3 regions of the Delftia sp. HK171 genome follow, and region 2 is predicted to be linked to each of the others. Evidence: predicted binding sites of a transcription regulator. Region 2 holds the regulator's gene; each other region holds the start of a gene.

Region 1 (9,480 bases), 1.3 Mb from region 2:
GACTTGTCAAGCAGCGTGAACATGGGCCGCACCTGCTCCAGCCCTTCGGAGGCGAAATCGGTGCCGTGCGCATGGTCGTAGAGCATGACCAGGGCCCAGGCGCCGGTCAGGAAATGGCCGCCCGCCAGTGCCGACAGCTCGCCCGTGCGCAGCGCCGTCATGGCGGCGGCCGATGAATTGATGGCGCTGAAGAAGGCGTCACGCCCCGGCGAGCCGCCCCGCGCGCGCCAGGCCTGCATGGCGCCAAAGGCCATCTCGTCGTTGCCCGCCCAGACCAGGCGCACCTCGGGATAGCGCTGGAACAGCACGGCCGCCTGCTGCTCGGCGCGTTCGCGGCGCCATTCGCCAAAGACTTCCTGCTGCAGCACCACGTCGCTGGCCTCGGCCGCCGCGCGGCGCATGCCGGCATTGCGCTCCACCGAGGAGGGCGTGGAGCGGTCCCCGGCAATGGCCACCATGTGCAGCCGGCCATCGGCCGCACGCGCCTGGCCCGATGCCCGCGCAGCGGCGAACAGTGACTTGGCGGTCAGGTAGCCGGCCTCCTCGGCGCCCGGCTCCAGGCTGCCCAGCCAGTGGCGATAGCGCTCCCGCGCCACGCCGGTCTGGCCGCGCAATGTCTCTGGCACGCCGCTGAAGGCCATGAAGCTGTCGATGCCTGCGGCCTCCAGCGTGCGCAGGATTTCCGGCGCCACGCTGTAGTCGTTGGTAAACATCACGTAGCGGGGCCGCTGCGCCTTGGGCAAGGCGGCAATCTGGCGCGCAATCTCGATGGGGCGCAGGTGGTCGCGCTGGGCATAGCGGACCTGCAGCTGCATACCCAGGCTATTGGCCGCGTCCTGCATGGCCTCGCTGACCGTGGTCCAGTAGCGCTCGTCGGAACGGCCGGGGTTGATGAAGACCACGCTTTGCGCGGCGGCAGCGGCCGATTGCGCCAGCACGCCCATCACCCAGGCCATGTAGGTCATACGCAGCGCCCACGGCAAGACGCCCCGGTGGAGTCCACCGGGGCGTCCCGAAGAAGGGGCAGCAGGAATCATCTGCCGCGCAGCTGGGTCAGACGCGCTCTGCCACCCAGGCCTGCACACCGGCCAGCGCCGCGGGCAGGCCCGAAGCGTCCGTGCCGCCGGCCATGGCCATGTCGGGCTTGCCGCCGCCCTTGCCGCCGACCTGGCTGGCCACGAAGTTCACCAGATCGCCAGCCTTGATGCGCGAGGTCTCGGCCTTGGTCACGCCTGCGGCCAGTTGCACCTTGTCGCCATCGACGGCGGCCAGCACGATGGCTGCGGCGCCCAGCTTGTCCTTGAGCTTGTCCATGGTGTCGCGCAGGGTCTTGGCGTCGGCGCCTTCCAGCCTGGCGGCCAGCACCTTGATGCCCTTGACGTCGACGGCCTGGCCGGCCAGCTCGTCGCCCTGGCTGGAAGCGAGCTTGCCCTTGAGCGCAGCCACTTCCTTCTCCAGCGCGCGGATCTGCTCCAGCGCACCGCCGATGCGGGTGTTCAGTTCGGCCGTCGGCGCCTTCAGCGCGGCGGCGGCCTGGTCCACCGTGGATTCCAGCGATTGCAGGTAGGCCAGCGCGTTCTCGCCGGTCACCGCCTCGATGCGGCGCACGCCAGCGGCCACGCCGCCTTCGCCCACCACCTTGAACAGGCCGATGTCGCCCGTGCGCTGCACGTGGGTGCCGCCGCACAGCTCGCGGCTGCTGCCGATGTCCAGCACGCGCACGGAGTCGCCGTACTTCTCGCCGAACAGCATCATGGCGCCCGTGGCCTTGGCCGATTCGATGTCCATCACGCGCGCATCGGTGGGCGTGTTGGCCAGGATTTCGGCGTTCACGCGGCGTTCGATCTCGCGGATCTCTTCAGCGGTCACGGGCTGGTTATGGGCAAAGTCGAAGCGCGTGCGCTCGGCGTTGACCAGCGAGCCCTTTTGCTGCACGTGGTCACCCAGCACTTCGCGCAGGGCCTTGTGCATGATGTGCGTGACCGAGTGGTTGCGCATGGTGGCGGCACGCAGCTGCGTGTCCACCTCGGCCTGCACGGCATCGCCCACCTTGAGGCTGCCGGACTCCAGCACGCCATGGTGGCCGAACACATCGGCCTTGATCTTGAGCGTGTCCTCGACCGCAAAGCGTGCGCCCGTGGTGCTGATCACACCCTGGTCGCCCACCTGGCCGCCGGACTCGGCGTAGAAAGGCGTGGTGTCGAGCACGACCACGCCGCTCTGGCCGGCCTTGAGTTCCTGCACGGCGCTGCCTTCGGCATACAGTGCCACCACCTTGGCGGCCTCGGCCAGCTTCTGGTAGCCCGTGAAGGCGTTGGCATCGCCCGTGTATTCCAGGGCGCGGTCCATCTTGAACTTGCCTGCTGCGCGGGCCTTGTTCTTCTGCTCTTCCATGGCGGTCTGGAAGCCCGCCTCGTCCACGCTCAGGCCGCGCTCGCGGCAGACGTCGTTGGTCAGGTCCAGGGGGAAGCCGTAGGTGTCGTGCAGCTTGAAGGCCACGTCGCCGGGCAGCACCTTGGCGCCACCGGCCAGCGCCGCGTCCAGGATTTCCATGCCGTTGGCCAGGGTCTCGAAGAAGCGCTCTTCCTCGACCCGCAGCACTTCGGTGATGCGCGCTTCCTGCTCGCGGATCTTGGGATAGGCATCGCCCATCACGGCAACCAGGTCCTTGACCAGCTTGTGGAAGAACGGGGTCTTCTGGCCCAGCTTGTAGCCGTGGCGGATGGCGCGGCGCACGATGCGGCGCTGCACGTAGCCGCGGCCTTCGTTGGAGGGGATCACGCCGTCAGCCACCAGGAAGGCGGTGGCGCGGATGTGGTCGGCGATCACCTTGAGCGAGGGGGTCTCGATGTCGGCGATGTGCGTCTCGCGCGCAGCAGCCTTGATCAGCGCCTGGAACAGGTCGATCTCGTAGTTGCTGTGCACATGCTGCAGGATGGCGGCCAGGCGCTCCAGGCCCATGCCGGTGTCCACGCAGGGCGCGGGCAGCGGCTTGACGTTGCCCTGCTCGTCCATGTCGAACTGCATGAACACGTTGTTCCAGATTTCGATGAAGCGGTCGCCGTCTTCGTCAGGGCTGCCCGGAGGGCCGCCGGCCACGTGCGCGCCGTGGTCGTAGAAGATTTCCGAGCAGGGGCCGCAGGGGCCGGTGTCGGCCATCATCCAGAAGTTGTCGCTCTTGTAGCGGCCGCCCTTGTTGTCGCCGATGCGGATCACGCGCTCGGGCGGCAGGCCGATTTCCTTGGTCCAGATGTCGTAGGCCTCGTCGTCCTCGGCGTAGACCGTGGCCAGCAGGCGTTCCTTGGGCAGCTTGTAGACCTCGGTCAGCAGCTCCCAGGCCCACTTGAGCGACTCGCGCTTGAAGTAGTCGCCGAAGGACCAGTTGCCCAGCATCTCGAAGAAGGTGTGGTGGCGGGCCGTGTAGCCCACGTTTTCCAGATCGTTGTGCTTGCCGCCTGCGCGCAGGCAGGTCTGCACCGAGGTGGCGCGCTTGTAGGGGCGCTTGTCGGTGCCCAGGAACACGTCCTTGAACTGGACCATGCCCGAGTTGGTGAACATCAGCGTCGGATCGTTGCCGGGCACCAGGGGGCTCGACTCCACGATGGTGTGGCCCTTGGATGCGAAAAAGTCCAGAAAGCTCTTGCGAATGTCGGCAACGGTGAAAGTGGGTGTGCTCATGGTGTCTAGGAGTTCGGAGCGCGCACGCGGGGCGCTGTCCCTGGTGGGAGGGTGTCCCGTCGGGACCAACGCGCATTATAGGTTTGCCCCATGGTTGCGGCAGCGAGCCCTGCCTGGCCTCCATCACGCACCTGGCCAAAGAAGGCGTCTCCTCCCATCTGCCCGCCCTTGAGCACGATCTCCAACCCGTCACTGACCGGATCGCTGACATGCGCGCGCAACAGCGGCGCGCGACTGGCCGGTCCGCGGCGCCTGCAGCTGTGGGTGGCGCCCCATCCGGGCCGCAGGGCCGACATTCTTGCGCTGGAGAAATGGCTGGTGCAGGAGATGGGGGAGATGGCTAGCACAGGCGATCTCGCCGTTCCCTGATCCCGCTCAGACAGCGCGCGATGGGCGCCCTGGATAATCGCCAGCCGGAACCACAGCAAGCACACCATGGCGCAACCACAGACACCCGAGCCCCATTCCAGCGAACCGCCCCCCGCTGCCAGCGCCAACGGATCCGATCCGGCCAAACCGCCAACACCGCCGAAATCGCCCAAGCCGCCAAAAAGCCGCATCGTGCCCTGGCTCATCGGCCTGCCCGTGGCCTTCTTCGCTGTGCTCATGCTGGCTGGCCAGTTGCTATCCACGCCCGAAGGCGAGGCGCGCTGGGTGGAGCGCGAAACCATCAAGATCTGCCGCAAGGAAACCGCGCGGCCAGAGGCCGAGCGCAAGACGCAGCAGTTTGAATCGGTGCAGGACTGCGACAGGCTCGAATTCGACTTCAAGCAGCGCTACGGTGAAAACCCCTGAGGCGAAGTCACAACGAAAAAGGCCGGCAGAGCCGGCCTTTGGCTTGCAAGAACCCGTTCAGTCGCGCGTCTCGATGGCGCGGTTGATGCCCAGCGCCGCCAGCGTGCACAGCGCACCCGACAGCAGATAGATCCCCAGCGCCACCAGTCCGAAGCGCGAGGACACGCCCAGGGCCACCAGCGGAGCGAATGCCGCGCCCACCAGCCAGGCCATGTCCGAGGACAACGCGGCACCCGTGTAGCGATAGCGTGAGGGGAAGTTGGACGTCACCGTGCCGGCCGCCTGGCCATAGGACAGGCCCAGCAGGATGAAGCCGACGATGATGAACACGTTGTTCCCCATCGTTCCGCTGCCCAACAGCCAGGGCGCAAGGAAGCTGAAGATGCCGATCAGGCAGGCCATTGTGCCCAGCGTGTTGCGCCGGCCCACACGGTCGGCCAGCCAACCCGAGACCATGATGGCGGCAGCCGCACAGAAGGCGCCCACGATCTGCACCCCGAGCACATGGGTCACCGACTGGTCCGAATACAGCGAGATCCAGGAAAGCGGGAAGATGGTCACCAGGTGGAACAGCGCAAAGCTGGCCAGGGCGGCAAACGCGCCGATCACCACGTTGCGTCCCTCGTCGCGCATCAGCGGCAGCACGCCCATGGGCTCCAGCTCACGCTGCTGCAGCAGTTCGGTGTAGGACTGCCCCACGACCAGGCGCAGCCGGGCAAACAGTGCCACGACGTTGATGGCAAAGGCCACGCAGAAGGGATAGCGCCAGCCCCAGCTGAGGAACTCGTCGGCTCCCACATGGGCGTAGATGAAGGCAAACAGCCCTGCCGCGAGCACGAAGCCCAGCGGCGCGCCCAACTGGCCCATCATCGAATACCAGCCCCGCCGGTTCTTGGGCGCCGACATGGCCAGCAGCGACGGCAGGCCGTCCCACGAGCCGCCCAGCGCAATGCCCTGGCCTATGCGCAGCAGCGCCAGCACGATGATGGCATTCACCCCCGCCTGCTGGTAGCTGGGCAGGAAGGCCATGCCCACGGTGCACACGCCCAGCAGAAACAGCGCCAGCGTCAGCTTGGTCGCCCGCCCCCAGCGCCGCTGCACCGCCATGGACAGCGCCGTGCCCAGCGGCCGGGCTACGAAAGCCAGCGAGAAGATGGCGAACGACATCAGCGTGCCGTCGAGCTTGGAAAGGTAGGGAAACAGCAGTGCCGGGAAGACCAGCACGCAGGCGATGCCGAACACGAAGAAGTCGAAGTACTCCGAGGATCGCCCGATGATCACGCCGACGGCGATTTCGTTGGGCGTGACATCTTCGTGGGTGTCGGCGCGGGACAGAGATTCTTTGCTCTCATAGCTTCCGCCGGGGAAGCTTGCAGTTGTGTCGAGGCCGCTCATAGATGGATGCTCCTTGTCTCGTCTCACTGACAGCTCTGTTCTACGCCCTCGCTTGATCTGGCGCAAGGCGGTTTCCACCTCGACCGGCCTCGGTGTTTGTCCTGCTGCGCGCGACGCGAAAATGCGGCCTCCGGACCGCCAGGCGCCTGCCGTGCACCCGCCCAGGTAGCAGAAAGTTCCCGGCTTCTCCTTGACGTTGGACAAAATGTCCAATGGACAAATTTATACTTCGTAATACATTTGCCCGGATCTTGTAATCCGCGTTTCTATGTAAACGCGCTCTTGTTGCGCCCCTAGCATGCTAAAAATCAAGGAACTCCGTGGGCCTGCGTGGCTCACCGCGGCCGCTTTGACAGCCAGTCTCACTGGCTGCAGCAAAGCCGTCGTGCTCAACCCCGCCGGCGACATCGCCGCGCAGCAAGGCAACTTGGTGGTCACGGCCACCTTGCTGATGCTGATCATCATCATCCCGGTGATCATCCTCACGCTGCTTTTCGCCTGGAAATACCGCCAGTCGAACACCGAGGCCCACTACGACCCCGAATGGCACCACTCCACCACGCTGGAGCTGGTGATCTGGTCCGTGCCGCTGATGATCATCATCGCGCTGGGCGCCATCACCTGGATCAGCACCCACAAGCTGGACCCCTACCGTCCGCTGGACCGCGTCTCGGCCACCAAGCCGCTGAGCACCGATGTCAAGCCGCTGGAGGTGCAGGTCGTGGCCATGGACTGGAAGTGGCTGTTCTTCATCCCTGAAAAAGGCATCGCCACCGTCAACGAGCTGGCCGCTCCCGTGGATCGTCCCATCCACTTCAAGCTGACCGCCACCTCGACGATGAACTCCTTCTACGTGCCTGACCTGGCCGGCATGATCTATGCCATGCCCGGCATGCAGACCGAGCTGAACGCCGTGATCAACAAGCCCGGCGTGTTCCACGGCCTGGCATCGCACTACAGCGGCGCCGGCTTCTCGGGCATGACGTTCAAGTTCCATGGCCTGAGCAACGAAGAGTTCGATCAGTGGGTTGCCAAGGCCAAGTCCGAAGGCAAGGCCCTGACGCGCGATACCTACCTGAACCTGGTCAAGCCCAGCGAGCGCAACCCGGTCGAGCGCTTCGCCACGGTGGACGAAGGCCTGTACGACAAGGTGCTCAACCGCTGTGTCGAAGAAGGCAAGATGTGCATGCATCACATGATGGCCATCGACGCTGCCGGCGGCGAAGCCTATCTCAAGGCCGTGGGCATGAACCTGCCCCAGGATGTGTGCACGGTGCAAAACGCCGACCGCGTCGTGGCCTTCCTGGACCAGCGCGACGGCTCCGCAGCCGCTGCGCAGCAATAAGCAGTTAGCGGACGCGGACGACGGCCAGACCGCCGCCCGCTCCCATCACGACCTAAGAGACTCGATATGTCTGAACATACCTCCCCGGCACAGGCCCACTGGCTGCTGGGACGCATCACTTGGGACTCCATCCCGATGGCGCATGAGCCCATCGTGCTGGCGACCTTCATCGCCGTGGTGCTCGGCGGCCTTGCCGTGCTGGGCCTGCTCACCAAGTTCCGCCTGTGGGGCCCGCTGTGGCGCGACTGGCTGTGCAGCATCGACCACAAGAAGATCGGCATCATGTACATGATCCTCGGTCTGGTCATGCTGCTGCGCGGCTTTGCCGACGCGCTGATGATGCGCCTGCAGCAGGCCATGGCCTTCGGCGACAACCTGGGCTACCTGCCTCCGCACCACTACGACCAGATCTTCACGGCCCACGGCGTGATCATGATCTTCTTCGTGGCCATGCCCTTCGTGACCGGCCTGATGAACTATCTGGTGCCGCTGCAGATCGGCGCCCGCGACGTGTCCTTCCCGTTCCTGAACAACTTCAGCTTCTGGATGACCACAGGCGGCGCCGTGCTGGTGATGATCTCGCTGTTCCTGGGCGAGTTCTCCACCTCCGGCTGGCTGGCACTGTCCAACCTGGGGGCGCAGAACCCCGGGGTCGGGCTTGACTACTACATCTGGGGATTGCAGGTGGCCGGCGTCGGCACCACGCTGTCAGGCATCAACCTGATCGTGACCATCATCAAGATGCGCGCACCCGGCATGAACCTGATGAAGATGCCCGTCTTCACCTGGACCGCCCTGTGCACCAACGCGCTGATCGTGGCCTCGTTCCCCATCCTGACCGCAGCCCTGGTGCTGATGTCGCTGGACCGCTACGTCGGCACGAACTTCTTCACGAACGAGCTGGGCGGCAACCCCATGCTGTACGTGAACCTGATCTGGATCTGGGGCCACCCCGAGGTCTACATCCTGATCCTGCCCTGCTTCGGCATCTTCTCGGAGATCGTCTCCACCTTCAGCCGCAAGCGCCTGTTCGGCTACACCTCCATGGTGTACGCGACGGTGTGTATCACCATCCTGTCCTACCTGGTCTGGCTGCACCACTTCTTCACCATGGGCTCCGGCGCCAGCGTGAACACCTTCTTCGGCATCACGACGATGATCATCTCGATCCCGACGGGCGCCAAGATCTTCAACTGGCTGTTCACCATGTATCGCGGCCGCATCCGCTTCACGGTGCCGATGCTGTGGACCGTGGGCTTCATGTGCACGTTCGCCATCGGCGGCATGACCGGCGTGCTGCTGGCCGTTCCCCCGGCCGACTTCGTGCTGCACAACAGCCTGTTCCTGATCGCCCACTTCCACAACGTGATCATCGGCGGCGTGGTGTTCGGTGTGTTCGCCGGCATCAACTTCTGGTTCCCCAAGGCCTTCGGCTACAAGCTCGACGAGTTCTGGGGCAAGTGCTCGTTCTGGTTCTGGCTGGTCGGCTTCTGGGTCGCCTTCACACCGCTGTACGTGCTGGGCCTGATGGGCGTGACACGCCGTGCCAACCACTTCGAGGACCCCTCGCTGCAGATCTGGTTCGTGATCGCCGCCCTGGGCGCCGGTCTGGTGGCACTGGGCATCGGCAGCTTCCTGATCCAGCTGGTGGTCAGCTACTTCAAGCGCGACCAGCTGCGTGACGTGACCGGCGACCCATGGGAAGGCCGCACGCTGGAGTGGGCCACCTCCTCGCCCCCTCCCCAGTACAACTTCGCCTTCACGCCCGTGGTGCATGAGATCGATGCCTGGTGGGACATGAAGAAGCACGGCTACCAGCGTCCGCTGACCGGCTTCAAGCCCCTCCACATGCCGTCCAACACCGGCGCCGGCGTCGTGATCGCAGCGCTGTCCACGGTCTTCGGCTTCGCGATGATCTGGCACATGTGGCCCCTGGCCATTGCGTCGTTCGCCGCCACCGTGCTGGCGTCGATCATCCACACGTTCAACTACAAGCGCGACTACTACATCCCCGCCGCAGAAGTCGCGGCCACGGAAGAACTGCGCACACAACAGCTGGCACGTCATGTCTGATACCCGTTACACCGCAGGCGGCGCTGCCGCCCTGGCCCCGCGCGAGTACCACCTCGCCGAGGAGCCCCATCCCGAAAACGGCACCGCTCTGGGCTTCTGGCTCTACCTGATGAGCGACTGCCTGATCTTTGCAGCGCTGTTCGCCACCTATGGCGTGCTGGGCCGCAACTACGCTGCAGGCCCCACGGGCGCCC
Region 2 (9,480 bases):
GGATCGCCATTGCGCTGTGGACCGGCTTCACCTTCGTGGGCTACTTCGTGCCCATCCGCGAGCTGGGCGGCGAACTGCTGGCGCTGCAGGGCAGCTGGCAGATGTTCTGGGTGCTGTTCTACGGCTTTGCCACCTATGGCAACGCGGGCTACATGCGCGAGCAGGTCTGCAAGTACATGTGCCCCTATGCGCGCTTTCAGAGCGCCATGTTCGACCGGGACACCATGATCGTCAGCTACGACACGGGCCGGGGCGAGCCGCGTGCGCCGCGCACCAAGAAGGTGGACTACAAGGCCCAGGGCCTGGGCGACTGCATCGACTGCAAGATGTGCGTGCAGGTCTGCCCGGTGGGCATCGACATCCGCAACGGTCTGCAATACGAATGCATTGGCTGCGGCCTGTGCATAGACGCCTGCAATTCCATCATGGACAAGATGGAGTACCCGCGCGGCCTGATCCGCCTGACCACGCAGAACGCCATGGCCGGCCTGTGGCGGCGTGCCCAGGTGCTGCGCCGCATCTTCCGTCCGCGCGTGCTGATCTACTCGGCCGTGCTGATCGGCTTGAGCGTGGCCATGATCGTGAGCCTGGCGCTGCGCCAGTCGGTCAAGGTGGACGTGATCCGCGACCGCGCCTCGCTGTCGCGCATCGTGGCGGGCGGCAAGCTGGAGAATGTCTACCGCCTGCAGATCATGAATGCCACCGAGCAGGCCCAGCGCTATCGCATCAGCGCCCATGGCCTCGATGGGCTGGAGCTGGCGTCCGAGCAGGAAGTCGAGGTCGGCCCGGCCGAGACGCGCGGCATTGCGGCGCGACTGCAGATTCCCTACGGTTCGGCCGAGCCGGGCTCGCACACCGTATTCTTCGATATCGATGCCGTGCATTCAGGCGCGGGACGCGCGTCCGAAAAGGCCGTCTTCCTGGTGCCCCGGTGATGTTCCTGGCAGGCGCGGCACGGTCCGCGCCTGCCGCCTGAAAGAAAGAGGTTTCCCATGTCTTCCAGTCCCGCAGTTTCCGCGCCCGCGCAGGCTCCCTCGCACCCCGACGCCGGCAAGCCCTGGTGGAGGTTCGGCCATGTCTGGCTGGTGGTGGCCGGCCCGGCGGCCGTGGTGGTCGCTGCCGTGATCACGGCCATCATCGCCATCAATGGCGCCGATCCCGTGATCGACCCCGACTACTACCGCAACGGCATCACGATCAACGAGCGTGCCGATGGCGTGCGCGAAGTGCCCAAGAGCATGGCGCCCGCCGTCACCGGCCGCAACCATGCGGCTACGCCCGCGCACGATCACCCCACGGACCGCTGATCGCCGTGCACCCCTGCAAGAGGCCGCAGTCGCGGCCTTTTTGCATGGCGGATCGCATCTCCGGCATGCGCGACGGGTGAGGGTTTCCTACAGGCGTGCAGGGCGCTGCGGGGCTTGGCGCCATGCGTTGGCGCGGCGCACAATGAAGGCGACCCCTCGACAGCACAAGGAGATCGCTGATGTTGGCCCAACGCTGGATGTGGATTGCCTGGCCTGCCTTTCTGGCAGCCGCCGTGATGGAGATGCTGGTTTTTGCCTTTGTGGACCCGCTGGAGCTGCATTGGCTCGGCGACCTGGGCTGGTCGCGCCAGGGCATCTACACGCTGGCCTTCTTCGCCTTCTGGGGCGTGACCATGCTCTCCAGCCTGATGACCACCATGCTGGGCCGCTCGGCCCGCGATCTCAATGACGGCGTGGTCTCCGAGCCCGACCCGGACCTGGCCATGCAGGGGCTGGGGCGGGACTGAGCGAGAGCCCGCCGCAATGAACAAGGCCCGCTGTCGCGGGCCTTGTTCATTGGCGGATGAATGCTTGCCGCCCTTGCAGCCTCACTGGCACTGCTGGCTGTTGACGATGCGCTTGAGCGCCTCCGTGTCCAGGATGCGCAGATGGCGCTGGCGCACCTCAATGATGTTGTCGTCCGCGAACTTGGAGAAGGTGCGGCTCACCGTCTCCAGCTTCAGGCCCAGGTAGCTGCCGATTTCCTCGCGCGTCATGCGCAGCACCAGTTCGGACTTGGAAAAGCCCCGCGCATGCAGGCGCTGCACCAGGTTGAGCACGAAGGCGGCCAGGCGCTCTTCTGCGCGCATGCTGCCCAGCAGCAGCATCACGCCGTGCTCGCGCACGATCTCGCGGCTCATGACCTTGTGCACATGGTTTTGCAGGGCCGTGACCTCGCGCGACAGGTCTTCCAGCTTGTCGAAGGGCATGACGCAGACTTCGGCGTCTTCCAGCGCGACGGCATCGCAGGTGTGGTGGTCGTTGACGATGCCGTCCAGGCCGATGATCTCGCCGGCCATCTGAAAGCCTGTGACCTGGTCGCGTCCGTCCTCGGTGGCCACGCAGGTCTTGAAGAAGCCGGTGCGGATGGCGTACAGCGAGGTGAATGTCTCGCCGTTGCGAAACAGCAGGCCTCCGCGCTTGACCTTGCGGCGCGTGGCCACGATGTCGTCGATGCGCTGCATCTGCTCGGCATCCAGGCCCATGGGCATGCACAGTTCGCGCAGGTTGCAGTTGGAGCAGGAGGCTTTGATGGTCTGAAGGTTCATGGAGTGATAAACATCAGCGGCACACAGCGTGCCGGCGGTGACCTCGTGGATTGCGATGAGTTGGATCAAATTGTCGCAGCAGTCCCTCAAACAACTCTTGATATGAGTCAAGGACATGACCGATGTGCTGCGGCACAGTCGAGGTATTAGAGGAAAAAACCCATGACCGCTGTCACCCCAGAGCTGCTGCGTCGCTTTGACGTACCGGGGCCCCGATACACCTCGTTCCCTACCGCCGACCGCTTTGTCGAGGCCTTTGGTGCAGAGGACTATATCCTGGCGCTGCAACAACGCAAATCGAGTACCGCAGCGCGTGCCATGCCTTTGTCGCTGTATGTGCACGTGCCCTTTTGCGAGTCGCTTTGCTACTACTGCGCCTGCAACAAGATCGTGACGCGTCACCATGATCGCGCTGCCGTCTACCTGGACTACCTGGCGCGCGAGATGGCCTTGCACACGGCCCATTGCGGCAAGGGCCAGGCCGTCAGCCAGCTGCACCTGGGCGGCGGCACGCCCACCTTCTTCTCCGACGACGAGCTGCGCACGCTGATGGGCCTGTTGCGCGAGCATTTCAAGCTGGAGCCGGGTGGCGAGTACTCCATCGAGGTCGATCCGCGCACCGTCAGCGTCGAGCGCCTGGCCGTGCTCAAGGAGCTGGGCTTCAACCGCCTGAGCTTCGGCGTGCAGGACTTCGACGAGCAGGTGCAGATCGCGGTGCACCGCGTGCAGCCGGCCGAGCAGGTGTTCGAGCTGGTGGCGGCCGCGCGGCAGCTGGGCTTTGCCTCCATCAACGTGGACCTGATCTACGGCCTGCCCAAGCAGACGCCCGAATCCTTCGAGCGCACGCTGGCCCAGGTCAACGCGCTGCGGCCCGACCGCATCGCGCTCTATGCCTATGCCCACCTGCCCGAGCGCTTCAAGCCGCAGCGGCGCATTGCGGCCGAGGATCTGCCCCAGGGGGCCGACAAGCTGGCCATGCTGTCGCGTTCCATCGCCGCGTTCATGGACGGTGGCTATGTCTATGTGGGCATGGACCACTTCGCCCTGCCCGAGGACTCGCTGGCCGTGGCCAAGCGCCAGGGCCGGCTGCACCGCAACTTCCAGGGCTACAGCACCCAGCCCGACTGCGACCTGATTGCGCTGGGCGTGTCGGCCATCGGCAAGGTGGGTGCCAGCTACAGCCAGAACGCCAAGACGCTGGAGGAGTACTACGACGCCATCGACGCCAGCCACCTGCCCGTGGTGCGGGGCCTGGCGCTGTCGCGCGACGACCTGGTGCGCCGCGCCGTCATCATGGCCATCATGTGCCAGGGCGCCGTGCTGTTCGAGCCCATGGAGCAGGCATGGCTGCTGGGCTTTCGCGAGTACTTCGCGCCCGAGATGGCGGCCCTGGAGGACCTGCAGGCCAAGGGCCTGGTGCAGATCAGCGACGAGGGCTTCCAGGTCACGCCCATGGGCTGGTACTTCGTGCGCGGCGTGGCCATGCTGTTTGACCGATATCTGCAGGCGGACAAGAACCGGGCGCGGTTTTCGAGGATCATCTAGGCCCCATGCTGTTGTCGCTCCTCTGGACCGCTTTGATCATGGGGCTCGTCGGCGGGCCCCATTGCCTTGCCATGTGCGCTGCGCCCTGCGGCGTGGTCACGGGCGGGGCGGGGCAGGGCGGCGGCTCGCAGGTGGTGGCCGTGCATGGATTGCAAAGCCGGCTGTGGCTGCGCACGGCGCTGTTCCACGGCGGCCGTCTGGCCGGCTATGCCAGCCTGGGCGCTGCCTCGGCCCTGGCCATGGAAAGCCTGTCCTGGCTCACCAGCCAGACCACGGCGCTGCAGCCGTTCTGGACGCTGACCCATGTCGCCGTGATGGCCTGGGGCCTGGCCATGATGGTGCAGGCCCGCCAGCCCGCCTGGCTGGAGTCAGCCGGCCGCGCTGCCTGGCGGCGCGTGCAGCCCTGGGTGTCGGCGCCGGGCGGCACGCTGGCGGCAGGCTATGCCTGGGCGCTCATGCCTTGCGGACTGCTGTATTCGGCCGTGCTGGTCGCCGCGCTCAGCGGCGGCCCGTTGCAGGGCGCGCTGGCCATGGCGGCCTTTGGCGTGGGCAGCGGCCTGTGGCTGGTGGCCGGCCCCTGGCTGTGGCGGCTGGGCCGGCAGCGCCTGAACGGCCTGCGCGCCGAATGGGGCACGCGCCTGGCCGGCCTGATGCTGGTGGGCGTGGCCGTCTGGGCGCTGTGGATGGACCTGATCTACAAGCCCAACCTCTGGTGCCGTTGAGCAACAGCTGAGGCCAGACTTGGCACCTGGGGTCGCGGATTGGCTGCGAGGCCCTCAGAACTGGAGATAATGCCCGAATCATCGGCTTACATATTGCCGATTCCTTCAGCCTCGGGGCCGTTGCCGCGCGTGAACCATTCCGTCCTCATCGATATCCGAGACCTCCGTCCGGGCATGTTTGTCCAGCTCGATGTTGGGTGGCTGAACCATCCCTTTCCGGTCAGCAGCTTCAAGATCACCTCCAGCGCACAGATCCAGACCCTGAAATCCCTGGGCCTGGAGGTGGTGCGCTGTGTCCCGCACAAAAGCGACACCTGGCCCGCCGAGGTGCGCACCCCGCCGCCGCAGGAGCTGCCGCCCGTCGTGGTGGCCCCCGAGCCTGCACCCACCGAACCTGCGCCAGCACCGCTGCTGCTGTCCGTGCCCGACTGGCGCGGCCGGCTGGAGGACTGCAATGCGCGCTTTCAGAAGGTGGAGCGCGGCTATGTGGCCATAGAGACCACCATCGCCAGCGCGCCCGAGCAGGCGCGCATGCCCACCGAGGCCCTGGTCGATGGCTGCCTGGCCGAACTGGCGGGCCCGCAGGACGTGGCCATTCACCTGCTGTCCGATGGCGTGGGCAGCAGCCAGAGCGTGCATGCCGTCAACGTGACCGTGCTCAGCCTGCTTCTGGGCCGGGCCCTGGGCCTGCAGGAATCGCTGCTGCGCGACCTGGGCCTGGCGGCGCTGCTGCATGACGCGGGCAAGCCCGTGGCCGGTGTCGAAGGCATGCACGGTCTGGCCCTGGAGCCTTCCGTGCCCGACGCCCTGCGCGAGCGCTACGAGCGCCATGTGGGCGAATCCGTGGCCATTGCCATGCGCATGGGCCTGTCGGCCCAGGTCACAACGGCCATCGCCCAGCACCATGAATGGGCCGACGGCACGGGGTTCCCGCTGAGCCTGGTGGCCGAAGACATGGAACTCACGGGCCAGATCCTGGCCCTGGTCAACAGCTACGACCGCCTGTGCAATCCCGGCGATGCACAGACGCCGCATACGCCGCACGAGGCCCTGTCCATGCTGTTCAGCCGGCTGCGCGACAAGTTCGCCGCGCCCGTGCTCAATGGCTTCATCCGCATGATGGGTGTGTTCCCCCCGGGCTCGGTGGTGGAGCTGACCGACGGGCGCCATGCCATGGTCATGTCCGTGAATGCATCACGCCCGCTCAAGCCCTCGGTGATGGTGCACGATGCCGGCGTGCCGGCCGCGCAGGCGCCCGTGCTGGCGCTGGAGCTGTTTCCCGAGCTGGGCATACGCCGGGGAGTGGCGCCCGCGCAACTGCCGCGCGATGCGCTGGACTACCTGTCGCCGCGCCGGCGTGTCTGCTATTACTTTGAACGGGCGGTGGAGTTGGATCCACCGAAGGTGGCGTCTTGAACAAGCAAGCGCTCAACCGCGCCTGGCCCCGCCTGCTGGATGCACTGCAGGAGGCCCTGTGGCTGATCGATGCGCGCACCCTGAAGGTGCTGCGCGCCAACGCCGCCAGCGAATCCGTCACCGGCTATGAGGCCGATGCGGCCCCGGGCCTGCCCGTGCAGGTGCTGGCCGCCACGCCGCAGCAGCAGGCTTTCTGGAGCGATCCCTTCAACTGGCAGGCTGGAGCCCAGTTCATTGCCGAGGTGCGCCGCGCCGATGGTCAGCTGGCGCCCGTGGAGATGCGCGTGCGCGCGCTCGACGGCGAGGTGCTGCTGGTCAGCATGCTGGACCGGCGCGAGCAGGCCTTGCACGAGGCCGAGTTCGAGAGCCTGCTGGGCGAGCTGCGCGCCACGCTGGAGTCCGCGGCCGACGCCATCCTGGTCTGCGATCCCGATGGCCGCATCCGCGCCTTCAACCACCGCTTTGCCACGCTCTGGGGCATTCCCGAGGCGCTGCTGGTGCGCCGCAACGACGTGGCCATCCTCGACCACCTGGCCAGCCAGGTGCGCGATGCCGAATCCTATGCGCGCCAGTTGAAGCTGCTGTCGGCCCAGCCCCTGATGGAGGCGGCCGACGTGCTGGACCTGCGCGACGGGCGCATCCTGGAGCGCCGCGCCGTGCCCCAGCTGCGCCGGGGCCTGCCCATGGGGCGGATCTTTTCCTTTCGCGACATCACGGCCGAGGCCCAGACCCAGGCGGGCCTGGAGCTGGCCGCGCGCGTCTTCGAATCCAGCCTGGACGGCATCTTCATCGCCGACGGCTACATGGATGTGGCCCGCACCAACCCGGCCTGCGAACGCCTGCTGGGCGGCATGCCCGTGCAGGGGCGCACGGTGGAGTCGCTGTTCGAGGCCTCCGAAGGCCAGGCCGACACCCTGGGCGACCTGGCCCGCATCCAGTGGCACCAGGGCGGCTTCTGGGAGGGCGACCTGTGGCTGCGCCAGGCTGGCGGCGCGCGCTGCGCCGTGCGCCTGTCCTGGGTGCCGCTGCGCAACGCGCAGGGCGACGTGGTGCAGAGCATCGGCTTCATGCGCGACCTCACGCAGCAGCGCGTGGCCCAGCAGCGCATTGAACAGCTGGCCTACAGCGACGCGCTCACCGGCCTGCCCAACCGCCTGAACCTCACGGAGCGCGTGGATGCAGCCATCGAGGCCGCGCGCGCAGGCGGCACGGTGTTCAGCATCCTGTTCATCGACCTGGACCGCTTCAAGATCATCAACGACTCGCTGGGCCACCAGTTCGGCGACCGCGTGCTCAAGCTGGTCGCGCAGCGCCTGAGCGACTGCATGCGGCCCGTGGACATCCTGTGCCGCCTGGGTGGCGACGAGTTCGTGCTCTATCTGCAGGGCTGCAACGCCGAGCTGGCCGCGTCGGTGGCCAAGCGCATCCTGCAGGAGATGGAGCGCCCCTTCCTGCTCGACGGCCTGGGTTTCTCCGTGCAGTGCAGCATCGGCGTGGCCCAGTACCCGGCCGATGGCCTCACGCTGGATGAACTGATCCGCCAAGCCGACACTGCCATGTACCGCGTCAAGGAGCGGGGCCGGGGCCATTTCAGCTTCTACCAGCCGCAGATGAGCGCCGGCCTGCTGTCGCGCATGAAGCTGGAGCACGCCATGCGCCAGGCGCTGGAGCATGGCCGCATGGCGGTCTACTTCCAGCCGCAGGTGCACATAGACAGCGACCGCATCGTCGCCGCCGAGGCGCTGCTGCGCTGGACCGATCCCGAATTCGGCGTGGTCTCGCCGGGTGTCTTCATCCCGCTGGCCGAGGAGTCGGGCTACATCGTCACGCTGGGCGCCTGGGTCATGGAACAGGCCGTGCAGGAGGCTGCACGCTGGCAGCAGCAGGGCATGCCCATCAAGGTCTCGGTCAACGTGTCGGCGCTGGAGTTCCGCCAGTCAGGTTTTGTCGAGCGGGTGACCGAGCTGCTGCGCAGCTACGGCCTCACACCCCAGCTGCTGGAGCTGGAGCTGACGGAAAGCATCTTGCTGCAGGACGCCCAGGACATGGCGCTGCGCGTATGCCAGATCGCCGATCTGGGCGTGGGCATGGTGATTGACGACTTCGGCACCGGCTACTCCAACCTGGCCTACCTGAAGAAGCTGCCCATCTCCAAGATCAAGATCGACCAGAGCTTCGTGCGCGGCCTGCCCAGCGACGAGGGCGACCAGGCCATCGTCGGCGCCATCATCAGCCTGGGGCTGGCGCTGGGCGTGGAGATCGTGGCCGAGGGCGTGGAAACGCACGAGCAGCTGACGGCCATCCACCGCATGCAGGGCCACTACTTCCAGGGCTTCCTGTGTGCACCGGGCCTGCCGCGCGAGCAGTTCGGCGAATGCCTGCAGGCCCAGCGCGCCGGCATTGGCGCCATCGCCTACCGGCAGAGAATGGCCCAGGCCGCGAGCGCTCAGCTGCCTGCGCTCAAGCCCTTCCAGAGCATGTAGGCCGCCAGGCCGAACAGCAGCGTGGCAAAGATGCGCTTGAGCTGGCCCACGGGCAGCCGGTGCGCGGCCCGTGCCCCCAGCGGTGCCGTCAGCACGCTGCAGCAGGCCAGGGCCAGCAGGGCCGGCAGCCACAGGTAGCCCAGCGAGTATTCGGGGCGCCCCGCGTCGCCCGCGCCGGTGAAGATCAGGCCCGCCGCATTCACCACGGCAATCGGAAACCCCAGTGCCGCGCTGGTGCCCACGGCCATGTGCATGGGCACCGAGCAGCGCATCATGAAGGGCACGCTGATGAAGGCCCCGCCCGCACCCACCAGCCCCGAGATGAAGCCCAGGCCCGTGCCCGCGCCGTACAGCCCCAGCGGGCCGGGCAGGGCGCGCGTGGCCGTGGGCTGGCTGTTGCTGCGCAGCATGCGAAGCGCCATGTAGCCGATGAATACGCCAAAGAACAGTGCCAGGTACTTGCCGCGCAGCAGCGCGAAAACGCCCAGGCTGGCGAGCAGGCCGCCCGTGATGATGCCCGGCGCCAGGCTGCGCACGATGTCCCAGCGCACGGCGCCACGACCGTGGTGGGCGCGCAGGCTGGAGATCGAGGTGAACACGATGGTGGCCATGGCCGTGGCGATCGCCATCTTCACGGACAGATCCGGGCCGACCCCGCGCTTGTCGAGAAAGTAGGTCAGAAACGGCACGAGCACCATGCCGCCGCCCACTCCCAGCAGGCCGGCCAGGAAGCCGGAGC
Region 3 (9,480 bases), 2.9 Mb from region 2:
TGCCGCCCGACGTGGCCGAGGAGCTGGCCCGGTTGCAGGACCGCGTGCCGCCCTTCGATTCGCAGATTGCGGTGGACACCATCGAGCGCGCCTTTCGCAAGAAGCTGGCCCAGATCTTCGTGAGCTTCGAGCGCGAGCCGGTGGCCAGCGCCTCCATCGCCCAGGTGCACTTTGCCGTGATCAGCGACCGCAACGGCGTGCAGCGCGACGTGGCCGTCAAGGTGCTGCGTCCGGGCATGAAGACCGTGATCGACAAGGACCTGGCGCTGATGCACATGATGGCGCGCTGGGTCGAGCGCCTGTCGGCCGACGGCAAGCGCCTCAAGCCCCGCCAGGTCGTTGCCGAATTCGACAACTACCTGCACGATGAGCTGGACCTGATCCGCGAAGCCTCCAACGCCGCGCAGCTGCGCCGCAACATGGAAGGGCTGGACCTGGTGCTGATCCCCGAGGTGTACTGGGATTTCTGTCGCAACGACGTGATGGTCATGCAGCGCATGACCGGCGTGCCCATCAGCCAGGTCGAGCGCCTGCGCGAAGCCGGCGTGGACATCCCCAAGCTGGCACGCGATGGCGTGACCATCTTCTTCACCCAGGTCTTTCGCGATGGCTTCTTTCACGCCGACATGCACCCGGGCAACATCATGGTCAGCCTGGAGCCCGAAACCTTCGGGCGCTACATCTCGCTGGACTTCGGCATCGTCGGCACGCTGACCGAGTACGACAAGGAATATCTGGCGCAGAACTTCACGGCGTTCTTCCGCCGTGACTACAAGCGCGTGGCCGAGCTGCACATCGAAAGCGGCTGGGTCCCGCCGAGCACGCGCGTGGACGAGCTGGAGGCCGCCATCCGCGCCGTCTGCGAGCCGTACTTCGACCGTCCGCTGGCCGAGATTTCGCTGGGCATGGTGCTGATGCGCCTGTTCCAGACCTCGCGCCGCTTTCAAGTCGAGATCCAGCCGCAACTGGTGCTGCTGCAAAAGACGCTGCTCAACATCGAAGGCCTGGGGCGCCAGCTGGACCCCAACCTGGACCTGTGGAGCACGGCCAAGCCCTTCCTCGAAAAATGGATGCTGGACCAGATGGGCCCGCAACGGCTGTGGCGCGAACTGCTGGCCGAGGCGCCGCGCTATGCCAAGCTCATTCCCGAGCTGCCGCGCCTGATCCATCGCCGGCTCACGCGCAACTCCGGCGAGCACGATGAACTGCTCAAGGAGCTGCTGCAGCAGCAAAAGCTCACCAACCGCCTGTTGCAGGCCATCGTCAGCGCCGGCATCGGCTTTGTCATCGCGCTGATCCTGCTGCAACTGGTGGTGCGGCTGCGCTGGTACTGAGAACACTGACGGGTTTCCGGACCTCTCCCTTTTCCCACTTTGAAACAGGAGTGCCAGCGTGCTGCTCTCTATGGTGATCGCCTACCTGTTCGTGACCATCGCCATCGGCCTGTGGGCGGCCAGGCGGGTCAAGAACACGGCCGACTTCGCAATTGCCGGGCGCCATCTGCCCATGTACATGATCATCACCACCACGTTTGCCACGTGGTTCGGCTCGGAGATCGTGCTCGGCGTGCCCGCCAAGTTCATCGAGGGCGGCCTGCGCGGCGTGGTCGAAGACCCGTTCGGCGCTGGCATGTGCCTGATCCTGGTGGGCCTGTTCTTCGCGGGCAAGCTGTACCGCATGACGCTGCTGACCATCAGCGACTACTACCGCCACCGCTATGGCCGGTCCATCGAGATCGTCTGCTCGCTGATCATCATGCTCAGCTACCTGGGCTGGGTCTCGGCCCAGGTCACGGCCCTGGGCCTGGTGTTCAACCTGCTGTCGGGCGGCACGGTCAGCATTCCCGTGGGCATGGCCATCGGCGTGGTGTCCATCCTGGCCTATACGCTGTTCGGCGGCATGTGGTCGGTGGCGGTGACGGACTTCCTGCAGATGATCATCCTGGTCGTCGGCCTGGTGGTGCTGGCCTGGTTTGCCAGCGACATGGCTGGCGGTGCCGGCAAGGTCATCGACCTGGCCGTGAGCCGCGATCTGTTCCAGTTCTGGCCCGAGCCCAGCTGGCATGAAATCCTCTTCTTCTTTGGCGCGGCCATCACCATGATGCTGGGCTCCATTCCCCAGCAGGACGTGTTCCAGCGCGTGATGTCGGCCCACAGCGAGAAGGCCGCCACGCGCGGCACCGTCATCGGTGGCTCGGCCTATATCTGCTTCGCCTTCGTACCCATGTTCCTCGTGGCCAGCGCGCTGATCATCATGCCGCAGGAGGCTGCGGAACTGCTCAAGCAGGACCCGCAGAAGGTGCTGCCCACCCTGGTCATGGACAAGATGCCCTTCGTCATGCAGGTGCTGTTCTTCGGCGCGCTGCTGTCGGCCATCAAGTCCTGTGCCTCGGCCACGTTGCTGGCGCCCAGCGTGACCTTCACCGAGAACATCTGGCGCCAGTTCCGCACCCAGGCCAGCGACCGGGAAATGCTGCTGGCCATGCGCATCAGCGTGCTCGTCTTCAGCATCTGCGTGCTGGCCTACTCGATCAAGATGGAAGGAACGCCCATCTATGAGCTGGTCTCCAGCGCCTACCAAGTGCCGCTGGTCGGCGCCTTCGTGCCCCTGGTCTTCGGGCTGTACTGGAAGCGCGCCACCACGCAGGGCGCCATTTGCGCCGTGGCACTGGGCATTGGCGTGTGGGTGGTCTTCATGGCCACTCCTGCTTTGCACGAGGCATTTCCGCAGCAATTGGCGGGCCTGCTGGCGGCTGTGACGGGGATGGTGGCCGGGTCACTGGCACCGCAGTGGCTGGCCAATCGCAGCGCAGACATTCTTGAATTCAGCCCCGAAAGGTAAGCGCTGCTGTTCATCATTTGCAAAAACAATTGATGACAATCATCAATAGTTATTAACTATATAGTCGGCAGCTGGGATTGTGGAGGTCCCGGAATGCTGACTTGGGTGGTGTGAAGCACAGGTCGTGACAGTACGGCGGACCTCCGAATAGCAAACGCTTGGGAGGAAGCACCGTCATGAAAACACTCAAACTGATTGCGAGGGCTCGCCGGCTGAAGCTGCGGCCTGTCGCTGGCGTCCGGTTCCGATGGAGTTGGCTTGGAGGCGCCTTGCTTGTGCCAGCCCTGTGCGGCCAGGTGGCAATGGCTGCGCCGAGGATCCCGGTCGCTCCGGTCATTGTCTGGAGCGAGGACTTCGAAAACCCGCAGACACCCCCCATCGGCACGGAGGGGCGGGATCTGCTGGCCTACCAGGGCGCGGACCCTGCGGGGCAGACGTACACCGCCGACCCCCTGTACCGGATGAGCGCCAACCAGTGCAATGGCATAGTGACGTCCTTCAGCCAGGCTCCAGGTTCGACGGTGATGATTGCGGCCTGCTCGGACCATGGCAATTGGAACAACCTGCAGCAGATGGCCGAGGTCGCCGGGCGCTATCAGGGCCAGAGTGCGGCGGCTGCACGCAACAATCACGTCATGGCAATGCTTACAGCGAATGGGACCTTTCCTGCTGGCGCAATTGCCTTTCGCACCGCCACCAATATTGCACAAAGTGCCAGCAGCAGATTCCTCACGGCCCGTACCGATGTGGTGGCGACCTTCTGCTCGTCGGGATTTGTTGCCCCGCTACTGCGTTTTTCCCTGATCAATGACGCTGGTACGGAGCTGCCCATCTCCACGAACGCGATCAATCCATGCGTGGGTGGACAGTCATTCAATACAACACCTATCGGTATTGCCGGCACCCAGACCGCTGTGGCCCAGACGGTGACTTCTCCGGGAGCACTGCTCTTCAGCGGGACCTCTGTCGGGTTTGTTCTGCACAACGACCAGACCAGCTCCATGGGCAACGATTCGTCGATCGACAACGCGCAGATCATCGATGTCACGCCGCAGCTGGACAAGGCCTTCTCGCCTGCCAGCATCCAACTCGGCCAGGTCTCCCGGCTGACCATGACCATCACCAATACGACCGATCTGCTGCGCAAGCGAGGCTGGTCGTTTACCGACAACCTGCCGGCAGGACTGGTCGTCGAGGGCAATGCCAGCAGCACCTGCCCCGGCACGACCGTGCAGGCTGCAGCAGGCGGCAGCACCGTGACCGTGTCCAACGGAGACCTGGCCCAGGGCGCCGCCTTCTGCGAGGTGAGCCTCGACGTGCGTCCGACCGCGACAGGCAGCTTCACCAACGGTCCTTCCAACCTCAGTCTTATTGGCCTGAACCAGCCGGCCACACTGGCTGTGCTGGCGGTTGCGCCAGCGGCCGACATGCAGGCCACCTCCATCACGCTTCCCACGACCATGACGGTGGGCGTGCCGGTGTCCGGCAGTTTCAGCTGCACCAATGCCGGCCCCAGTGCGGCGACGGCGGCTTCGTGCGTGATCTCCGGCCTGCCAGCCGGGGCGACCACGTCCTGCACGCCCAGCGTCCCCACGGCCTCGCCATTGGCATCGGGCGGCAGCATCGCCTGCACAGTGCAGTTCACGCCCACCACAACGGGCACCATCGCGGCCTTGGTGACGGCGAGCAGCAGCACGGTGGATCCGGTGCCGGCCAACAACACCAAGGCCCACCCCTTCAACCCCGTGGAGCGGGCCGACATGCAGGCCACCAGCGTCACGCTGCCGGCCACCGCCAACGTGGGTGTTCCCGTGAAGGGATCGTTCGTCTGCACGAATGCCGGCCCCAATGCGGCGGCCTTTGCCAATTGCTCCATCGCAGGGCTGCCGGCAGGTGCCAGCACCTCATGCACGCCTGCGGTGCCGACTGGCGCGCCGCTGGCCTCGGGTGCCAGCATTTCCTGCACGGTGAGCTTCACGCCCACCACGCAGGGCAGCCTGACAGCCACCGTGACGGCGGTCAGTGGAACCACGGACCCGGAGCCGGCCAACAATTCGCGTGACCAGGAGTTGGTGGTTGCTGCCGCATTGACGCCGGAGCCGGTCCCCGCCACCGGGGTGCCTGCCCTGGTGCTGATGGGCCTTGCCGTCATGCTGGCCGGTATGGGGATGCAGCGGCGCCGGGCACGGCGCTGAACATGGACGCGGCAGGCGCCCCGGCAGCGGGGCTTGCCGGCACCGCCCTGATGGAATGCCAGTCCGCGCGACTGGCATTTTGCATTTCGGGCCATCAGGTACCGACTGATGCATGCGGCTTGCGGCTCTCCGGCCTGGGCCTTTGGGGGCAAGGCAGCCGCAGTATCGGGCGGATGCCTATAATCGAAAGTTTTGCATCTTCTCTCGTATAAGCATTAGCGCCATGCCTATTTATGCATACAAGTGTGGCTCCTGCGGTCATGCCAAGGACGTGCTGCGGAAAATCTCGGACGCTCCGCTGACGACCTGCCCGGCCTGTGGTGCCGAGGCCTTTTCCAAGCAGCTGACGGCTGCCGGCTTCCAGCTCAAGGGCTCGGGCTGGTACGCGACCGACTTCAAGAACAGCGGCAGCAAGAGCGCCGCCACGCCGGCTCCAGCGGCAGACACCCAGGCCTCGGATACATCTGCCGCACCTGCGGCAACTGCGCCTGCTGCGGCCCCCGCATCTGCTCCCGCACCCTCCACGGGCCATTAATCAAGGCTTGCATTTCTCATGTCCGCTCTGCGCAAATGGCTGTTCGCCGGCCTGCTGGTGATTGTTCCTCTGGTGATCACGCTGGGCGTGCTCAACTGGATCATCGGCACGCTGGACCAGACGCTGGCCATCCTGCCCGAGGCCTGGCATCCGGACCGGCTGCTGGGTTTCCACATTCCCGGCTTCGGCGTGGTGCTCACGCTGCTGATCCTGCTGGTGGTTGGCGCTGCGGCCAGCAACTTCATCGGCCGCAAGCTTGTCTCCTGGGGCGATGCGGTGGTCAGCCGCATTCCCGTGGTGCGCTCCATCTATTCCAGCGTCAAGCAGGTGTCCGACACCGTCTTCTCGGACAGTGGCAATGCGTTTCGCACCGCCGTGCTGGTGCAGTGGCCGCGCGAAGGCGTCTGGACCGTGGCCTTCGTCACCGGCTCGCCCAGCGGAGAGGTCGCCGCCTATCTGCGTGACGAATACCTGAGCGTCTTCGTGCCGACAACGCCGAACCCGACGGGCGGCTATTTCGTCATCGTTCGCAAGAGCGATTGCATCGAGCTGGAAATGAGCGTGGATGCCGCGCTCAAGTACATTGTTTCGATGGGCGTGGTGACTCCTCCGGATCTCACACTGCCCGCGGAATCCAAATAACAAACTGTCGCGCCCATCCCGGGCGCAGGAAGCTTTTCATCATGGCCATGCGCTCCCATTACTGCGGTCTAGTGACCGAAGCCCTGATGGGCGAAACCGTTACCCTGTGCGGCTGGGTGAACCGTCGCCGCGACCATGGCGGCGTGATCTTCATCGACCTGCGCGACCGCGAAGGCTATGTGCAGGTGGTCTGCGACCCCGACCGTGCCGAGATGTTCAAGACTGCCGAAGGCCTGCGCAACGAGTTCTGCGTGCAGGTCAAGGGCCTGGTGCGCGCACGTCCCGAAGGCACGACCAACGACAAGCTCAAGAGCGGCCAGATCGAAGTGCTGTGCCACGAGCTGAACGTGCTCAACGCCTCGGTCACGCCCCCGTTCCAGCTGGATGACGAGAACCTGTCCGAGACCGTGCGCCTGACCAACCGCGTGCTGGACCTGCGCCGCCCCTACATGCAGCGCAACATGATGCTGCGCTACCGCACGGCCATCCAGGTGCGCAACTTCCTGGACAAGGAAGGCTTCATCGACATCGAAACGCCCATGCTGGGCAAGAGCACGCCCGAAGGCGCGCGCGACTACCTGGTGCCCAGCCGCGTGCACGATGGCGAGTTCTTCGCCCTGCCGCAGTCGCCCCAGCTGTACAAGCAGATGCTGATGGTGGCCGGCTACGACCGCTACTACCAGATCACCAAGTGCTTCCGCGACGAAGACCTGCGCGCCGACCGCCAGCCCGAGTTCACGCAGATCGACTGCGAGACCTCGTTCCTGGGCGAAGAGGAAATCCGCGCCATCTTCCAGCGCATGATCACCGAGGTCTTCAAGACCCAGCTGGACGTGGATCTGGGCGAGTTCCCGATGATGACGTACCAGGATGCGGCCTTCCGCTTCGGCTCGGACAAGCCCGACCTGCGCGTCAAGCTCGAGTTCACCGAACTGACCGAAGTCATGAAGGACGTGGACTTCAAGGTGTTCTCCACCCCCGCCACGACCAAGGGCGGCCGCGTGGTCGCGCTGCGCGTGCCCGGCGGCTCGCAGATCTCGCGCGGCGAGATCGACCAGTACACCGAATTCGTCAAGATCTACGGCGCCAAGGGCCTGGCCTGGATCAAGGTCAACGAAGTGGCCAAGGGCCGCGATGGCCTGCAGTCTCCCATCGTCAAGAACCTGCATGACGCGGCCATTGCAGAGATCCTCAAGCGCACGGGCGCACAGGACGGCGACCTCATCTTCTTCGGCGCCGACAAGGAAAAGATCGTCAACGACTCCATCGGCGCGCTGCGCCTGAAGGTGGGCCACAGCGAATTCGGCAAGGCCAACGGCCTGTTCGAGAACCGCTGGGCGCCGCTGTGGGTGGTGGACTTCCCCATGTTCGAGCACGACGAGGAAAACGACCGCTGGGCGGCCGTGCACCATCCCTTCACCTCGCCCAAGGACGGCCACGAGGAACTCATGGTCACCGACCCGGCCAACTGCCTGGCCAAGGCCTACGACATGGTCCTGAACGGCTGGGAGCTGGGTGGCGGCTCGGTGCGTATCCACCGCGCCGACGTGCAGAGCAAGGTGTTTGACGCGCTCAAGATCTCGCCCGAAGACGCTCGCGCCAAGTTCGGCTACCTGCTGGACGCGCTGCAGTACGGCGCGCCCCCGCACGGTGGCCTGGCCTTTGGCCTGGACCGCCTGATCACGCTGATGACGGGTGCCGACTCCATCCGTGACGTGATCGCCTTCCCCAAGACCCAGCGTGCCCAGGACCTGCTGACCCAGGCGCCTTCGCCCGTGGACGAAAAGCAGCTGCGCGAGCTGCACATCCGCCTGCGCAACCCGCTGGCGGCCACCCAGGGCTGAGGACCGGGCCTGGCGGCTTGATACGGACGGCAGAAGCTGGCAAAGCTTCTGCCGTTTTTCTTTTTGCGGAGAGCTTTCATGCGTTTTCAAGGCATTGCATCGCTGGCGCTGGCTGTGCTGGCAGGGCTGGGCCTGTCCGGCTGCGGGGAAAAGAAGACCGAGCTGGGGCAGGGCGGCTCGGAGATCACCGGCTCCGCCGGGCCCCTGGGCGCGAACAATGGCTCGCGCGAACTCGTGCGCTGCGACGCGCCCGTGGCCACGCTGGCCCTGGCCGAGAATCCCAACGGCTACGTCATGGGGTCGGGCTACCAGCTGCCTGCCTCGCCCGTGCCGCTGATCAAGCTGCTGGCCCAGCAAAGCGGCTGCTTTCGTGTGGTGGATCGGGGCGCGGGCCTGCGCGGCACGGTGCAGGAGCAGGACCTGAAGAACGCCGGCGTGCTGCGCGAGAGCTCCACGGTGCGCAAGGGCCGTGGCTATGAGGCGCAATACACGCTGACGCCCAGCCTGACCTTCAGCGAGCAGGACGCGGGCCGGGGCCTGGCCGGCGTGGTTGCCATGATTCCGGTGCTGCGGGACATCGCGGGGCTGGCCGGCATGGTCGAGCAGGTCAAGTTCAAGGAGGCGCAGACCGCGCTGCTGCTGTCGGACAACGAAACCACCGAGCAGGTGGCCGCTGCCACGGGCGCCGCCCGCACCACCGATCTGGGCGTGGGCGGCATGGTGCTGGGCCGCCTGGGCGCGGCGGGCGCGGGCTGGAGCAATACCAACGAGGGCAAGGTCATCGCCGCCGCCTTTCTGGATGCGCACAACCAGCTCGTGCATCAGGTGCGCGCGCTGCAGGCCAAGGAGCTGCCACCGCCCGTGGCGACCAAAGCGGTCCAGGGCAAGGGCTGATGCCTGCCATGCCAGGCTACAAGATCCCTGAATCGGTGCTGGTCGTCATCTACCGCGATGACGGGCAGGTGCTGCTGATGCGCCGCACGGCACCGGCGCCTGAGGGCGGGGAGTTCTGGCAGTCGGTGACGGGCAGCAAGGACCATGAAGGCGAGTCCTGGCGCGAGACCGCAGTGCGCGAGGTGCGGGAAGAAACCGGCATCGATCCCGAGGCGCCCGGCTGCCTGCTGCAGGACTGGGCGCTGGAGAACATCTACACCATCTACCCGGCCTGGCAGCACCGCTATGCGCCCGGTGTATGGCACAACCGCGAGAGGGTTTTCGGCCTGCGGATTCCGTCCTACACCCCTGTGTTCTTGAATCCGAGGGAACATACCGCATCTGCTTGGCATCATTGGCATGACGCTGCCGAGCGCTGCTACTCCCCGTCCAATGCGGAAGCCATCCTGATGCTGCCGCGATTCGCTTCACTGGAGCTGGACTGATCCCGATCCCTGTGTTCCTGACCGCCTATGACTGACAACGTGAA

Evidence for each region. Region 2 encodes FNR, which switches genes on or off when oxygen is low (the NO sensors DNR and NnrR bind a similar motif). Its sites were predicted from a motif close to TTGATNNNNATCAA; they were not measured.
Region 1: cyoA (ubiquinol oxidase subunit II) is a predicted target of FNR. The motif match lies at 6,059-6,072, and genes of this name have one in related genera.
Region 3: BO996_RS25790 (DUF7933 domain-containing protein) is a predicted target of FNR. The motif match lies at 2,874-2,887, and genes of this name have one in related genera.

The regions. Positions count from the first base shown of each region.
Region 1 is NZ_CP018101.1:4,197,598-4,207,077, forward strand. Features, by position in the region: gene BO996_RS18885 (ABC transporter substrate-binding protein) at 1-965, opposite strand, end outside; gene alaS (alanine--tRNA ligase) at 1,054-3,678, opposite strand; gene BO996_RS18895 (hypothetical protein) at 3,847-4,047, shown strand; gene BO996_RS18900 (hypothetical protein) at 4,240-4,473, shown strand; gene BO996_RS18905 (MFS transporter) at 4,531-5,868, opposite strand; gene cyoA (ubiquinol oxidase subunit II) at 6,167-7,213, shown strand; gene cyoB (cytochrome o ubiquinol oxidase subunit I) at 7,280-9,286, shown strand; gene cyoC (cytochrome o ubiquinol oxidase subunit III) at 9,279-9,480, shown strand, end outside.
Region 2 is NZ_CP018101.1:2,850,671-2,860,150, forward strand. Features, by position in the region: gene ccoG (cytochrome c oxidase accessory protein CcoG) at 1-935, shown strand, start outside; gene BO996_RS12965 (FixH family protein) at 993-1,307, shown strand; gene BO996_RS12970 (hypothetical protein) at 1,487-1,774, shown strand; gene fnr (fumarate/nitrate reduction transcriptional regulator Fnr) at 1,856-2,575, opposite strand; gene hemN (oxygen-independent coproporphyrinogen III oxidase) at 2,738-4,120, shown strand; gene BO996_RS12985 (sulfite exporter TauE/SafE family protein) at 4,126-4,842, shown strand; gene BO996_RS12990 (HD-GYP domain-containing protein) at 5,017-6,258, shown strand; gene BO996_RS12995 (bifunctional diguanylate cyclase/phosphodiesterase) at 6,255-8,741, shown strand; gene BO996_RS13000 (sulfite exporter TauE/SafE family protein) at 8,705-9,480, opposite strand, start outside.
Region 3 is NZ_CP018101.1:5,761,310-5,770,789, reverse strand. Features, by position in the region: gene ubiB (ubiquinone biosynthesis regulatory protein kinase UbiB) at 1-1,334, shown strand, start outside; gene BO996_RS25795 (sodium:solute symporter family protein) at 1,393-2,841, shown strand; gene BO996_RS25790 (DUF7933 domain-containing protein) at 3,018-5,036, shown strand; gene BO996_RS25785 (FmdB family zinc ribbon protein) at 5,260-5,571, shown strand; gene BO996_RS25780 (DUF502 domain-containing protein) at 5,590-6,213, shown strand; gene aspS (aspartate--tRNA ligase) at 6,255-8,057, shown strand; gene BO996_RS25770 (CsgG/HfaB family protein) at 8,136-8,951, shown strand; gene nudB (dihydroneopterin triphosphate diphosphatase) at 8,960-9,436, shown strand; gene BO996_RS25760 (endonuclease/exonuclease/phosphatase family protein) at 9,464-9,480, shown strand, end outside.